2 regions of the Amycolatopsis keratiniphila genome follow, and region 2 is predicted to be linked to the other one. Evidence: riboswitches for the same ligand, from Rfam matches in the RefSeq annotation. Region 2 holds a riboswitch; the other holds the start of a gene.

Region 1 (7,168 bases), 1.5 Mb from region 2:
AGCTTGATCTGCGCCAGCGAAGCGGCGCGGAAGGCCTCGACGACCTCGTAGTGCGTGACGCTCGGCCGTCCGCCCTGGACGACGGCGAACTTGTAGTCGTGCCGGGGGTGCCGGTCGATCGGCGCGTCGATGGTGCCGCGCGTCGGGTCCGGGTGGCCCTGGACGATGGCGTGGTAGCCCTTGTCGACGGTGCGTTCCTTGAACGCCCGCTTCAGCACGGTGTACGCGTGCTCGCTCTTCGCCACGACCATCACGCCGGTGGTGCCGGCGTCCAGCCGGTGCACGACACCCTGGCGTTCGGCCGCGCCCGAGGTCGCGATGCGCAGCCCGGCGGCGGCGAGCCCGCCGACGACGGTCGGCCCGGTCCAGCCTGGGCTCGGGTGCACGGCGACGCCGACCGGCTTCGAGATCACCACGATGTCGTCATCGTCGTGCAGGATCTTCATCCCCTCGACGGGCTCCGCGACGACCTCGACGGCCGACGCCGGATCGGGCAGCGTCACTTCGAGCAGCCCGCCGGCGGTCAGCCGGTCCGACTTCCCGGCGGGCCTGCCGTCGAGGAAGACCTCACCGGATTCGGCCAGTTCCGCCACGACGGTGCGGGAAAGTCCCAGCAGCTTCGCCAGCCCCGCGTCGACGCGCATTCCGTCGAGCCCGTCGGGGACGGGCAGCATGCGCGCGCTCATTCGGTCGCCGCCTTCTTCTTGTCCTTTGTGGATGTTCCGTCGTAGTCCTTGCCCAGCAAGGAAAGAATCACGATGAGCACGCCGCCGACGCAGATCGCGGAGTCGGCGACGTTGAAGATCGCCCAGCCCTGCCCGTTCGGCGCGAAGGCGGAGATCATGTCGACCACGTGCCCCTGCAGCGGGCCGGGGGCGCGGAAGATCCGGTCGGTCAGGTTGCCGAGCGCGCCGGCCAGCACGAGGCCGAGGCCGATCGCCCAGCCGACCGAGCGCAGCCGCCGGGACAGCCAGACGATGGCGATCACGACGGCGATCGCGACCAGCGCGAGCACCCAGGTCAGCCCGGTCGCCATCGAGAAGGCGGCACCGGGGTTGCGCACCAGCTGGAAGTACACGAGCCCGCCGAGGAACTCGACCGGCTGCTTGCCCTCCAGCGTGGACACGGCGATCTGCTTGGTGAGGAGGTCGATCCCCCACAGCACCGCGGCGACGGCGAACACCACGGCGACGCGCTTCTTGGGCAGCGGCGGCGACGGTGGCGCCGTTTCGGGCTCTGTACTCACTCCCCCATTGTCCACTGAGCGTGTTCAGGCCTCCTCGGCGGCCGCCTTCGGCCTGCTCAGCAGGGCCGCGAACGCCCCGGCGAGCGCGACCAGCGAGGACAGCACCAGCGCGAGCTGTCCTCGTGCGGGCACGACCGCGCAGAGCACGAACGCCGCGGCCACGGCCAGCACCAGCACGCTGCGGTCCAGCCAGGCGAGCAGGAGCAGGCCGATCGTCAGCAGGATCGCGCTCCGGGTGTCCCCGCCGAGGTCGAACTCCCAGTAGCCGACCAGGTCGGCCAGTGCGATGGCGACCAGGCCGCCGAGCGCGATCGCGGCGACCTTCCACCACCGCATGGTCTTCGTCCGAAGGGCGTAGAAGAGCACCGTGCCGAGGTAGACCGCGAACACGGCGAACAGCCAGCCGTCGTTCCGGCCGAGACCGGAGAACGACACCGAATTCACCGAACCGAAGACCCCGCCGTCCCCGACCGCGTACAGATTCTGGGTCAGGAACTGCCCATCGCCCGTCGCGGGCGCGTAGGCGAACCAACCCCCGGACCGGATCCCGCCCAGCGAAAAGGCCACCACCAGCAGCTGGGCGAATCCCAGTAACGCCAGCGGGAACCAGTAACGCGGTCGTTCGTTCCCCATGCGGGGTGAGGGTAGTGGCTCAGGCGCAGAACGGGGGAAGCTCCCGCGGATCGTTTTCCGGCACCCAGCGGCCTTCCGGCTTCTCGTACTGCCAGCGCGCGCCGCGGGCGACGATCTGGCGCAGCGCCAGGACGATCCGGTCCACGTGCTCGGTGGTGCTGCCGAGGCCGAGGCTCACGCGCACGGCCTGCTGCCCCGACGAACCGGCGACGGCGATCAGCCGTTTGGTCGCCACGTGCGCGCAGAACGCGCCGTCCCGCACGCCGATGCCGTACTCCGCGGACAGGACCGCGGCGAGCCAGCCGGGTTCGAATCCGTCGACGACGAAGCTGAGCGTGCCGACGCGGTCGACCGGAGCGTCGAACAGCCGCAATTCGGCGAAGCCGGGAATGGCGGCGAGGCCGCGACGCAGCCGCGCGAGCAGTTCCTCTTCGTGGGCGACGATGCCGTCCCAGTTCGCGGCCAGGGTCTCGCAGGCGACCCCGAGCGCGTAGACGCCGACAGTGTTGGGCGAACCGGCTTCGTGCCGCTCAGGTCCGGAATTCCAGACCACGGATTCACGGCTGACGAGCTTCGTCGCGCCGCCGCCGGCGAGGTACGGCTGGGCCGCGCGCAGCCAGTCCGCGCGGCCGATCAGCGCGCCGGCACCGAAAGGCGCGTACAGCTTGTGGCCCGACAGCGCGACGTAGTCAACGTCGAGTTCGCGCACCGAGATCTTCCGGTGCGGCGCGAGCTGGGCCGCGTCGAGCGCGATGCGGGCGCCGTGCCGCCGCGCGACGGCCGCGATCTCCTTGACCGGCAACAGTTCCCCGGTCACGTTGGACGCGCCGGTGAGCACCACCAGCCGCGGTCCCTGCGGGCAGTCCGCGAGCGCTTCGTCCACAGCAGACACCGCGGCGAGGCGGGTGCGCGGCGTCTCGATCCGGCGGACGTTCGGGCCCTTCCACGGCAGCAGCGCGGCGTGGTGCTCGGTGTCGAACACCACGACCGACGTGTGCTTCGGCAGGCTGCGCGCCAGAAGGTTGAAGGAATCGGTGGTGTTGCGGGTGAACACGACGGTGTCGGTCGATCGCGCGTCGACGAAGTCCCGCAGGATTCCGCGTGTGCGCTCGTAGAGCTTGGTGGAGACCTGCGAGGCGAACCCCGCGCCGCGGTGCACGCTGGCGTACCAGGGCAGGAACTCGTCGACCGCGGCGCGCACCTTGTCCAGACACGGGGCACTCGCCGCGTGATCGAGGTTGGCGTAGCCGATGTCGCCGCCGGTGACCAGCGGAACCCGCAGATCGGCGCAGGCGACCGCCGGGATTTCGTGCGTGGCAACGGTTTCAGCAGGGGTGCTGGTGCGTTCGAGAGCGAGGGTCATCGTCATCCTCCGGGCCAGGGGACCCGACGAGGATCCCGCGCTTGCCCGTCGCACCGCGCGACGAGCCAGGTCCTCACCCGGGGCACCCCACCGCGGAAGGAGGGTTGCCGGTCAGCTAGCCGGGGCTTGACGCTGACACTCGTGACCTACGGACGAAGTTAGCGGATGAGCGGCCGATCGAGCCAGCCCTCGTCCGCATCTTGAGACGCCGCTCACGTGCCCGGTGAGCGGGAAACACCGTTGCCCGGCGCCGCGCCGCGCCGGGCAACGGCAGGTCAGACCCGGAATCGGCCGGGCAGCCCGATGGTCGCGCGGGAGGAGAGTTCGGTCGCGGTACCCGAGTACTGATCGGCGCCCGCGGTGAACTGCCAGCCGCCGAAGGTCTTGCCGTCGACCGCTTCGCCGTAAGCCTCGGCGACCTTGGTCGAGACCTCGTCGTAGGACTTGCCGTCCCAGTTGCCCGCGCCGACCCCGAAGTCGCGCGAGTCGCCGCCCTGGGCGGCGACCGTGGGCAGGGTCCACAAGGTGAAGTGCACGTGGGCGCCGGTGCTGCTGCCACCGCAGGGCAGCGCGTTGCCGGTCCGGCCGAGGGCGTCGCCCGGGGCGACCTTCTGGCCGTCGGTGACCGAAATGTTCTCCATGTGGTAGTACCCGGTGCGCCAGCCGCCGTCATGGTCGACGGTCACCCAGTCGCCACCGGAGCAGTGCTGGATCCGGACGGTGCCCGCCAGCGGGGCGCGAACGGTCTTGTCGCCGGGGCTGAAGTCGATGGCGTTCTTCACGCCGGAGTTCCCGTTGTCCGAGTGAATGCCTGCCGAGTAGACGGATTGGCCCGTGTCGAAGGGCAGCCCGAACGCGGGAAAGGCGCCGGCCGCTGTCGCCGTCGGGGCCGCGAGAACCACCCCGACGAGGGTCGCGGTAACCCCCAGACCGGCGAACCGCGCAGGAAGTTTCGTCACCTTGCGTACTCCTTACCCCGTGACACTCACCCATTCGATGGAGTCGATTGCGGGGAAAGTAATCCAAAGGGAGTACAAAAGGGAAGAATTTTCTGAGATCAACCGACGAACAGCTGGTGCCGGTTCGTGATCTACTGGCCGGATTCGCCCTTCCACCTGGCCAGGCGGCCGGCGCGGTCGACCGCCCGCAGGCGTCGTTCGGCCGCGTCACGGACCTCGGCGGTGGTCACGACGAGTAACTGGTCGCGTTCCTGAAGCCGCGTGTTCTTGTTCGGCGTGAAGCCGGTGCCGTCGCGGACGAGGAGGCTGATCGTCGCCCCCACCGGCAGCCGCAGCTCGGCCAGGTAGACGCCGTGCATCTTCGATCCGGTGTTGATCCGGACCTGCAGGAGTTCCGCGCCCATCTCGTCGAGCGGCGCGGAGTCGACGTCGATCTCGTGCGCCTCGGCGTGCTGGGCCAGCCCGAGCGCTCGCGCGAGCGGGGTCAGCGTCGCCCCCTGGAGCAGCGTCAGCACGATGACCAGCACGAACACCGCGTCGACCAGCTCCTGCGCGCCGGGCACCCCGGACGACAGCGGGATCAGCGCGAGCACGATCGGGACCGCTCCGCGCAGCCCGGCCCAGGACAGGAACACCTGTTCCCGCCAGGGGATCTTGAACGGCAGCGCCGACAGGAACACCGACAGCGGGCGGGCCAGCAGCAACACGACCGCGCCCGCGACCAGGCCCTGGACCAGGCTTTCGAAGATCCTGCTCGGCGAGGCGAACAGGCCGAGCAGCACGAACAGGCCGATCTGCGCGAGCCAGCCGAGCCCTTCGGCGAAGGAGAGCGTGTCCGATCGGTGCGGCAGCTTCGAGTTCCCCAGCACCAAGGCGGCGACGTAGGTGGCGAGCAGTCCCGACGCGTGGGCGAGCTGCCCGCTCGAGTACGCCACGACGCACACCGCGACCGTGGCCAGCGGGTACAGGCCGGTGGCGGGAAGCGCCGCCCGGCGCAGCGCGAACGCGCCGCCCCAGCCGAAGGCCAGGCCGATCACCAGGCCGGCGGCGAGTTCGTAGACCACCAGCAGCGGCAGCGACCAGTCGATGGTCGCCCCCTCGGCGAGGACGACGACCGCGATGTAGGCCGGGGCGTCGTTGATGCCGGACTCGATCTCCAGCGCGCCCACGAGCCGCTTCCCGATCCCCGCCGATCTCAGCACGGAGAAGACCGCGGCGGCGTCGGTGGAGGCGAGTACCGCGCCCCACAGCAACGCCATCCGCCAGTCCAGGCCCAGCAGCCAGTGCAACGCCGCGCCGGTGACCGCGATGCTCACCGCGACGGCCACTGTGGACAGTGCGATTCCGATGCCCAGCGAGGGTTTCACGGCCGTCCACCGGGTGGTGAGGCCACCTTCGGACAGGATCATCACCAGCGCGGCGAGGCCGAGCGACTGGGTGAGCTCGGGGTTGTCGTACTGGATGCCGAACCCGGCTTCGCCGAGCAGGACCCCCATCCCCAGGTACAGCAGCAGCGAAGGAAGGCCGACCCGGATCGACACCCGGACGGCGATCACGGCGACGAGAAGCACCGCGCCACCGGTACCGAGGATGAGCGGGAGCTGCTCCATGTCGCCTCCCGTTCCGGTCGCCGTGAGGGCTCCAGAATAGTGAGGCGGTGATCGTCACACGTTCGTGTACCGGCCGAAAAGCGTCCGGATAACCTGTGTTACAGACTGTCCATTAGGGACTGCGCAGGGCCACCAGGTCGACACCGAGTTCGGCGAACGGTTCTTCCGCCGCGGGCAGGACTTTCACCGCGCGGTTGCCCTCACGGGACAACCAGCCGGCGCTCACTCCGTGAGACAGTAACGCCGCGGCGACCCGGCCCGCCAGATGATCACGGCGCACTGTCCAATCCAGACAGTCACGCAGCATCGGACGGCGGCCGTCGTCGATCTCCACCCCGAGCGCGTCGAGCACTTCGCGTCCTCGGCCGGTCAGCGTCAATCCGCCGGCGTCGTCGATCAGCCCGGTGGTGAGCATCCCGTCCCGTAGCGCGACCCCGACCGTCCCGGCGAGGTGGTCGTAGCAGGTCCTGGCGAACTCCAGCCGCTTCACCCGCACCGAAGACCGCAGTCCCTTCACCGGCCGATGCTCGGCGTGCTGTGCCAAATGCTCGATCAGCTCCGCCACCCGGGGGTCGGCTATCCGGACGTAACTGTGCCTCCCCTGCTTGACGCGCACGACGAACCCGGCGTCGGTCAGCTTCGTCACGTGCTCGCTCGCCGTCGACGCGGCCACCTCGGCCGCACCCGCCAGCTCGGTCACCGTCCAGGCGCGCCCGTCGAGCAGCGCGAGGCACATCGACGCGCGGCTCGGATCGGCGAGCACGGCCGCGACCTCGGCCAGTGCGATCGTTTCCATGCCCTCACCGTAGAAGACGCATGGTTCGGCGGCGGCCGAAGCGTCAGCCCGCCAGGAACTTCGCCGCCAGCTGGACCGCGGGTTTGGAGTCGTTGGAACCTTCGAGCATGACGGCGAAAGCGACGTCGCCGCGATAGCCGACGAACCAGCCGTTGGCGTCGGCGCCCGAGCCGAACTGCGCCGTACCGGTCTTGCCGAAGACGGCTCCGCTGCCCTTCAACGCTTTCGCGGTCCCCGTCGTGCAGACCTCGCGCATCATCGCGCGGACCTGGTTCAGCACCCCGGCAGGCGGAGCCTGGTACCCGGCGTTGACCTTGGTCTCCAGCCCCTGCCACAGCTTCGGCACGACCGGCTTCCCGGTCGCGACCGTCGCGGCCATGAGCGCCGCGCCCAGTGGGCTGACCTGCACCCTGCCCTGGCCGATCCCGGCCTCGACCTGCTCGTCACCGCTGCCCGACGGCTCCACCTTCCCGGCCTCCGTCGCCAGTCCGGGGATCTCGAAGTCGGCGTTGAGGCCGAGCTGGCTCGCGGCCTTCGCGAGGCCGTCCGCGGGCAGTTGCC
Region 2 (7,168 bases):
GATCGAGGAGGGTGCGGTCGCCGACGGTCAACGTGGCGTCCTCGATCTCCAGCACGGTCTTCCCCAGCCGCCGGCGGGCGAACGCCTGCAGCTCGACCGAATCACGCGGTTCCGGCACGTCGGAAATCAGCGCCTCCGCCGCCTCGACGCGGTAGCGGGGCTTCGAGGTCCTGGCCTGCGGGCCCCGACGCAGCCAGGCGAGCTCTTTACGCGCCAGGTTCTGCCGCTTTTCCTCGGCCGTCGCCGCCAGCCTCGCCCGCTCCGCTCGCGCGAAGATCCAGTCCGCGTACCCGCCTTCGTACTGCTCGACGCGACCGTTGGTGACCTCCCAGGTCAGGCTCGCGACCGTGTCGAGGAACCACCGGTCGTGCGTGACGACCACGACCGCGATCTTGCGGTTCAACAGGTGATCCGCGAGCCAGCGCACGCCTTCGACGTCCAGGTGGTTGGTCGGCTCGTCGAGGACGACGAGGTCCAGTTCACCGGTCAGAGCGGCGGCCAGCGCCACCCGGCGGCGTTCGCCACCGGACAGGTTCGCTGTTTCCTTCTCGAGGCCGAGAGCGGTGATCCCGAGACCGTCCATAATGGACCGGACTCGTGCGTCAGCGGCCCACTCGTGCTCAGCGCCGTAGCGCTCCAGCACGACATCTCCGACGGTGCTGCCGGCGGGGAGCTCGGTCCGCTGGGTGACGACGGCCATCCTCAGGCCACGGACCTGACTGACCCGTCCCGTATCCGGTTCGCTGATCCCCGCGAGAACTTCCAACAGCGTCGTCTTCCCACCGCCGTTGAGACCAACGACGCCGATACGCTGCCCCTCCGCCACACCGAGCGAAACACCGTCGAGCAGCGGGCGCACCCCGAAGGACTTGCTCACCGACTCCAGGTTGACCAAGTTGGCCATGCCTCAGCCGATCCTTTCCGAAAAGCTTGCACCACAACGAATTAGTCGATGTCCTTTTCGGACACCCTCACGCGTGCACCCGCGGCGGTGACGGCCGCGGCGCGTCGTCACCGCCGACCAGCCGGGCTCCGGGCACCGGCCCGTGTGCGACGCGCACCGTGCGGCAGACACCCGCACCGGACAGCTCCGCGGCGACCTCGACGGCCGACTGGGCATCCGCGCACAGAAAGGCACAGGTCGGCCCGGATCCGGAGACGGTGCCGGCGAGCGCGCCCGCGTTCACGCCGGCCCGCAAGGTGCGGCGCAGCCCCGGCCGCAACGAGACGGCGGCCGCCTGCAGGTCGTTGCCGAGAAGCAGCGCCAACTGCCGCGGGTCACCGGAGGCCAACGCCTCGACCACCGGAGTGTGCGAACCGATCCGCGGCGGGCTGCCCTCTTCACGCAACTTGTCCAGCTCGCCGAACACCCTCGGAGTCGAAAGACCACGTTGGTCGAAGGCCAGGACCCAATGGAAGGTGTGCCGCGACAGGACCGGCACCAGTTGCTCACCTCGGCCGGTGCCCAACGCTGTCCCGCCGTAGAGCGCGAACGGGACATCGCTGCCGAGCTTCGCGGCGATACCCGCCAGTTCGTCCCGGGAGATGTCGAGCTTCCAGAGCGACGCGAGTCCCACCAGGGTCGCGGCCGCGTCGGCGCTGCCCCCGGCCATCCCGCCCGCTACCGGGATGCCTTTGCGCAGCACCACCCTGACCTTGGACTCGCCGTCCGCCTTGCCGACGTGGGCCGCCAGCGCCTGAGCGGCCTTCCAAGCGAGGTTGTTGGCCCCCGTCGGTACGGAGCCTTCGCCTTCGCCGTAGACCTCGACGCCGGGGTCCTCGGTGACCGCGACGGTCACCTCGTCGGTCAAGGAAAGCGCCTGGAACACGGTCACCAGCTCGTGGTAGCCGTCCGGGCGTACGTCACCGACCGACAGGTGCAGGTTGACCTTGGCGGGAACCCTGACGGTCACTGGGGGCGGTACGACGGCGAGCACCCGTCAAGCCTACGTGGCCGCTCCACTTGCGCTGTCACCAGGAGAAAAGAGAACAGGACGAGTCGGACACACGTACGGGCCGCCCCGGACGGTTTTCGTCCTGAGCGGCCCGTACGTGGAGAAATCAGGCAGCGACGCCCTGCGGTCCGCGGACCGGGTGGGTCACGTGGCCGCCACGTTCGGCGATCCAGGCGAGCGCGGCGTCCGCGCGTTCGCCGCGCACACCGAGACGGAACCGGCCCACCGGCGTGTCGCCGATCCGGGTCAGGCCGCCGCCGATCGTGGCGAGTTCGACGTCGAAGCGACCAGCGGCCTCCGGAAGCAGCGCACCGACCGAGGCGAAGCCGACGAGCACGACGTCCACCGCGCGGTCGTACTTCGAGGCCTGCGCCCGCCCGGTCTCGATCGCGGGAAGCAGCGCCTGCGCGGTCCGGCTGTTCGGGTCGGAGACCAGATCGAGCACGGTTCCACGCTCGACGATCGCCCCGGCCTCCAGAACCGCGACGTCGTCGCAGACACGGCGCACGACGCCGGCGTCGGGAGTAGTGAGCAGCACGGTGACTCCGAGCTCGGCACGCGCCCGGTCGAGCACGGTCAGAACCGCGCCGGACTCCTCGGACTGCACACCTGCGGTCGGGTCGTCGGCCAAGAGCACAGACGGCCCCGCGGCCAGCGCCTTGGCGATGGCCACGCGGCGCAGCTGCCCTTCGGACAGTTCGCCCGGCCGCTGCCCCGCCCGCGGGGTGAGGCCGACCAGGTCCAGCAGATTGCCGACCCGGTTGCGACGCTGCGGCCCGTCGAGACCGAGCTGTTCGAGCGGCGACGCGATGTTGCCGGCGATGGTGCGCTCGGCAAGCAGTTCCGGTTTGGTGCTCACGACGCCGACCTGCCGCCGGATCTCGCGCAGACGGCGTCCGTCGAGGGTCCCGGTGTTGAGCCCGTCGAGGCGGACGACGCCGCGGTCGGGACGCTCCTGAAGACCGATGCAACGAGCGAGGGTCGACTTGCCGGAACCGGCCGGGCCGACGACTCCGAACAGCGAGCCCGCCTGGATGTCCACGCTCACATCGCGCAGCGCGACGACGGGATTTCCGTTGAGGGGAAAGGATTTGGACAGGTTTTCGACAGTGATCACGAGAGGCTCCATGCGAATGGGGCGCTGCATCTTTCGAGCGCGCCGACCGTCACCGAGTGACCGTCCGGGAACGGACGGGTTTCAGAGGTAAAGGCGAAAGGACTCAGGCAGTAACGGTGGAGCGTCGACACGCACTTACCGTGCGGCGACCTTCATCGACGACACGTCGCCTGGTCAGCAGGAGCGGGTGGGTGACCCTGTTCATTAGGCACAGCCTCCATCGGTCCTGGCTGTAGCACCTGCCCTGTGGAGGGTGGTTGCTGCGACTTCGGCGAGCCAGGTCTCTCAGTCGCTCGGGATGGCTCACTGAGTAAAACCGATCCCACTGGATGAAAGCAAGCGCGTAGGCGCAGATCACACGTCTGGTCGCGTCCATTATACAGGATCGGGTGTCCATATAATGGAACAGAAGTAGGCGCCTCCGACTTGCGTCAGGCTCGCTACCTGCTAAGACGATGTCGGCTTATACAGATCGAGAAGAAGACTTACGCACTCGTGCTGACCTGGCCCGGCGGACGTCCGCGCGGCGCCGGTCACACCTCGGGCAGTTGGTCAGCCGACAGCCGCGGCGATCCGCGCGAACTGGTGAACGTCCAGCTGCTCACCGCGCGTCTTGGGGTCGATACCCGCCTTCTCGAGCAGTTCCCCCGCGCGTTCGGCGGAACCGGCCCATGACGCCAACGCGGCACGCAAAGTCTTCCGTCGCTGAGAGAAGGCGGCGTCGACCACCGCGAACAACTTCTCCCGTTCCACGGACGACACCACGTCACCCCGTTCGAAAGCGACCAGAGCGGAGTCCACATTCGGAACAGGCCAGAACACCGCTCGAGGCACGGCGGCGACCTTGCGCGCCTTTCCGTACCAAGCGAGCTTGACGCTCGGAACGCCATAAGTCCGGCTCCCGGGGCCGGCCGCCATCCGGTCCGCGACCTCGGTCTGGACCATCACGAGGCCGCTGGTCAGCGACGGCAGCTCGGCAAGGAGGTGAAGCACGACCGGAACCGCGACGTTGTACGGGAGATTCGCCACGAGCGCCGTCGGACGCGCGGGCAGGTCGTCCGCCGTGATCCGCAGCGCGTCCGCACCGACGACCGTCAGCCGTTCGGCCCCGCCCCGTTCGGCCGCGGTGTTCGGCAAGCGCCTTGCGAGCACGGGATCGATTTCGACCGCGACGACCTCGGCGCCGGTCGCGAGCAGGCCGAGGGTCAACGAGCCGAGGCCCGGCCCGACCTCCAGCACGACGTCGCCTTCACCGACCCCCGAAAGGTCGACGATACGTCGCACCGTGTTGGGATCGTGCACGAAGTTCTGGCCGAGCTTCTTGGTCGGACGTACGTCCAGCTCGGCCGCCAGCGCCCTGATCTCCGCAGGACCGAGCAGTTCAATCACCCGACGATCGTAACCAGCCCCGGTAGGCCACGATTGGCCGGTGGACGACGTCGTACTCGAAGGCGAGAAGGTCCGGTTGCGCGACTGGAGGCCAGGTGACCTCCAACCGCTGCGCGGCCTACTCGATCCCGCGCGGCCTTGGCACGAGACGAACGGGCCGTACTTCGGCACTCCGACCGCGGCGGCCGCCGACTCGACGGCGCGCGAGCTCACCACGGCCAAGGCCGAGCCATCCGATCCTCGCACCAGCCTCGCCGTATGCGACCTGAGGGACGACCGGTTGATCGGCAGGGTCAGCTGGTACTGGGAAAGCAGGCAGACCGACTGGCGACGGATGGGACTGGTGATCTACGACGAGCAGTACTGGGGCGGCGGCTACGGCACTGAGTCCTTGCGCTTGTGGACGACCTACCTATTCGCCCGCACCGACACCCTTCGCCTGGACTTCGCCACATTCTCGGGGAACCCAGGGATGATCGCCGTCGGCCGGCGGCTGGGCTTCGTCGAGGAAGGCCGGTTCCGACGCGCTCGCCGCTGGTCTGGAGGCGTGCACGACTCCGTCGTCTACGGGGTGCTCCGCGAGGAGTGGGACCGGATGATCCATTCGAGCACGGAGCCGTGATCCCGCCCCCACCATCCGGATGGCTTTTTCGAACCGACACGTATCCCACTCCCGTGTGATCGGCGCAGGTCAGCGCAGCCGGAGCGTGATGATCATCCACCCGATCGATACCGTGCATTCGTTCGAATCTGCCTCGACAATCGAGGGATGACCAGCACAAACATTCCCAAGACCTTCCCGCTCAACCTGCCGGAAGGTGACGCCGAACTGCTCCTCGAGGAGTTGCAGACACGGCTACGCGAAGGGCGACGTCTGTTCGCCGAGGTCGGCCAGATCCTGGCCGAGATCGAGTCACGTGGGGTCCGAGACCTCTACGGATACAACTCGATCGCCGTCTTCTACGAGCATGTGGCTCGTGTGCCTCGCGCCGAGGCCAACAAAGTTGCCGAGAGAGCGCTCGCACTAAATTCGAGACGGGCGCGCGACGGCACGTCGATCGACCCCGTCGCGCCCTTGACCGGCATCTCGGCCGGCACCGGCGCGTTGGCAGAAGCCGGTATCGACCGAATCGTCACTGTCATGAAGAGGCTGCCCGACCACCTCGACGCGGACAAACGGCACGAGGCCGAAAAGGGCCTTGTCGACCTCGCAGGCGTCGCAAGGCCCCGCGACGTCACGATGGCGGGCACCGACCTGCTCGCACGACACGACCCGGATGGAAAGCCCAAAGAGGAGCCCGGACCGAAACGTCAGCGAAGCGAATTCTGGTTACGCCAGAAGCGGACCGGTCGCTGGGACATGCGCGGCGATCTCGATCCCGAGACAGGCGCCCGCCTGAACGCGCTCCTGGTCCCGCGGGCGTATCCGGCTCCTGGCGAAGAAGCCGACGACCGTGCGCCGGCGGAGAGACGCGGCGACGCGTTCGCAGAGATCGTCGATCTCGCGGAGGCCGGCCCTGACATCCCCCTGCCCCGGCAGACCTCGGAACGGGTCGCTGAGGAGTCTCGGCCCGCACAGCCCGCCAACGGGCCCGCAAGCCAACCAAAGCCCACGCAGGCGCCACCGCAGGGCCGCCAAAGCCCTCGCCGCGGCGATGAAGGCGTTCGAGAGGGGCCCGCGGCTGAACGAACCCGGAATGTCGCCCACATGCGTCCCCCTCGTTGGTGGACACGGCTGTCGAGACCGAGACCGGGGAACGCGACAAAGCCCCAGAGGCCTCTAACAGCCTGAAGGCCACCGTGCGGGCAGAACCCACATGGTGACCTTCAGGAAGGAGGGTGATCCGGCGTCAGGCCTTCTTGCCGCAGTGCGGCCACGCGCCATAGCCGCCTCGGTCTTCGCGAACCTTCTCGGCGACAGCGATCTGCTGGGCCTTGCTGGCCTGGTGCGGGTACGCGGCGTACTGCTCGCCACCGTAGGCGTCCCAGGTGCTCTTGTTGAACTGCAGGCCACCGTAGTAGCCGTTGCCGGTGTTGGCGGCCCAGTTGCCGGTCGACTCGCATTGCGCGATGCGGTCCCAGGCTCCGGCGTCTCCGATGACCGGGTCGGCGGGCTTCTTGGTACCGACCTTGACGATCTTGGGCTTGGCCTCGGTGATGACCTCTTCCGAGACCTTCTCGCGGCCGACCTCTTTGCCGTTGCGCTTGGTGACTTTGTAGGTCACGGTCTTCTGGCCCGGGGTGCCCGGGTCCTCGACCTTGGTCTTGCCCTTTTCGAGCTCCGGGTCGTCGACCTTCTGCTCGGGCGGCGCGATTTCCTCGTTCTGCTTGACCATGGTGACGCCGGTCCGGCTGATGTGGACCTCGGCGCCGTCGACCAGCTTGACGTCGAGACCGCCGACGGCCTCGTCGTCCGGGCCGAGGGTCATCCGGAGCTCACCGAGGAATTCCTTGGTGGTGACCGAGTTGGTCTGCACCTTGCGCGGTTCGTTCGCGCCGTCGTAGACCGTGACGTTCTTGAGGGTCTTGACCTCGACGGTGGCGCCTTCGAGGGGCAGCTCACCGTTCTGCGGGAGCGAGGTCCAGGTGCCGGCCTTGGCGAGGTCGGCGCGGCCGAGCTGGTTCAGCGCGTCGCCGAGGTTGGTCGCGCGGACCCAGGACTCCTGCTGCGGTGCGCCGTCGACGATCAGGTTCAGCTTGCGACCGC

The links. Region 2 has a riboswitch for S-adenosylmethionine ahead of AORI_RS76210 (methionine ABC transporter ATP-binding protein). Riboswitches for the same ligand answer to the same signal wherever they lie in the genome.
Region 1: linked by a shared signal. The riboswitch ahead of AORI_RS68970 (aminotransferase class V-fold PLP-dependent enzyme) and the one ahead of AORI_RS76210 (methionine ABC transporter ATP-binding protein) in region 2 are both predicted to bind S-adenosylmethionine.

Annotation. Positions count from the first base shown of each region.
Region 1 is NC_021252.1:6,338,059-6,345,226, forward strand. It holds gene AORI_RS68955 (RluA family pseudouridine synthase) at 1-686, opposite strand, end outside; gene lspA (signal peptidase II) at 683-1,246, opposite strand; gene AORI_RS83055 (hypothetical protein) at 1,271-1,879, opposite strand; gene AORI_RS68970 (aminotransferase class V-fold PLP-dependent enzyme) at 1,899-3,242, opposite strand; SAM riboswitch class IV at 3,275-3,389, opposite strand; gene AORI_RS68975 (M23 family metallopeptidase) at 3,518-4,201, opposite strand; gene AORI_RS68980 (potassium/proton antiporter) at 4,333-5,811, opposite strand; gene AORI_RS68985 (ArsR/SmtB family transcription factor) at 5,924-6,607, opposite strand; gene AORI_RS68990 (penicillin-binding transpeptidase domain-containing protein) at 6,651-7,168, opposite strand, start outside.
Region 2 is NC_021252.1:7,847,724-7,854,891, forward strand. It holds gene AORI_RS76200 (ABC-F family ATP-binding cassette domain-containing protein) at 1-904, opposite strand, end outside; gene AORI_RS76205 (4-(cytidine 5'-diphospho)-2-C-methyl-D-erythritol kinase) at 972-1,937, opposite strand; gene AORI_RS76210 (methionine ABC transporter ATP-binding protein) at 2,062-3,072, opposite strand; SAM riboswitch class I at 3,287-3,377, opposite strand; gene rsmA (16S rRNA (adenine(1518)-N(6)/adenine(1519)-N(6))-dimethyltransferase RsmA) at 3,625-4,461, opposite strand; gene AORI_RS76220 (GNAT family N-acetyltransferase) at 4,502-5,083, shown strand; gene AORI_RS83115 (DUF222 domain-containing protein) at 5,231-6,253, shown strand; gene AORI_RS76230 (resuscitation-promoting factor) at 6,312-7,168, opposite strand, start outside.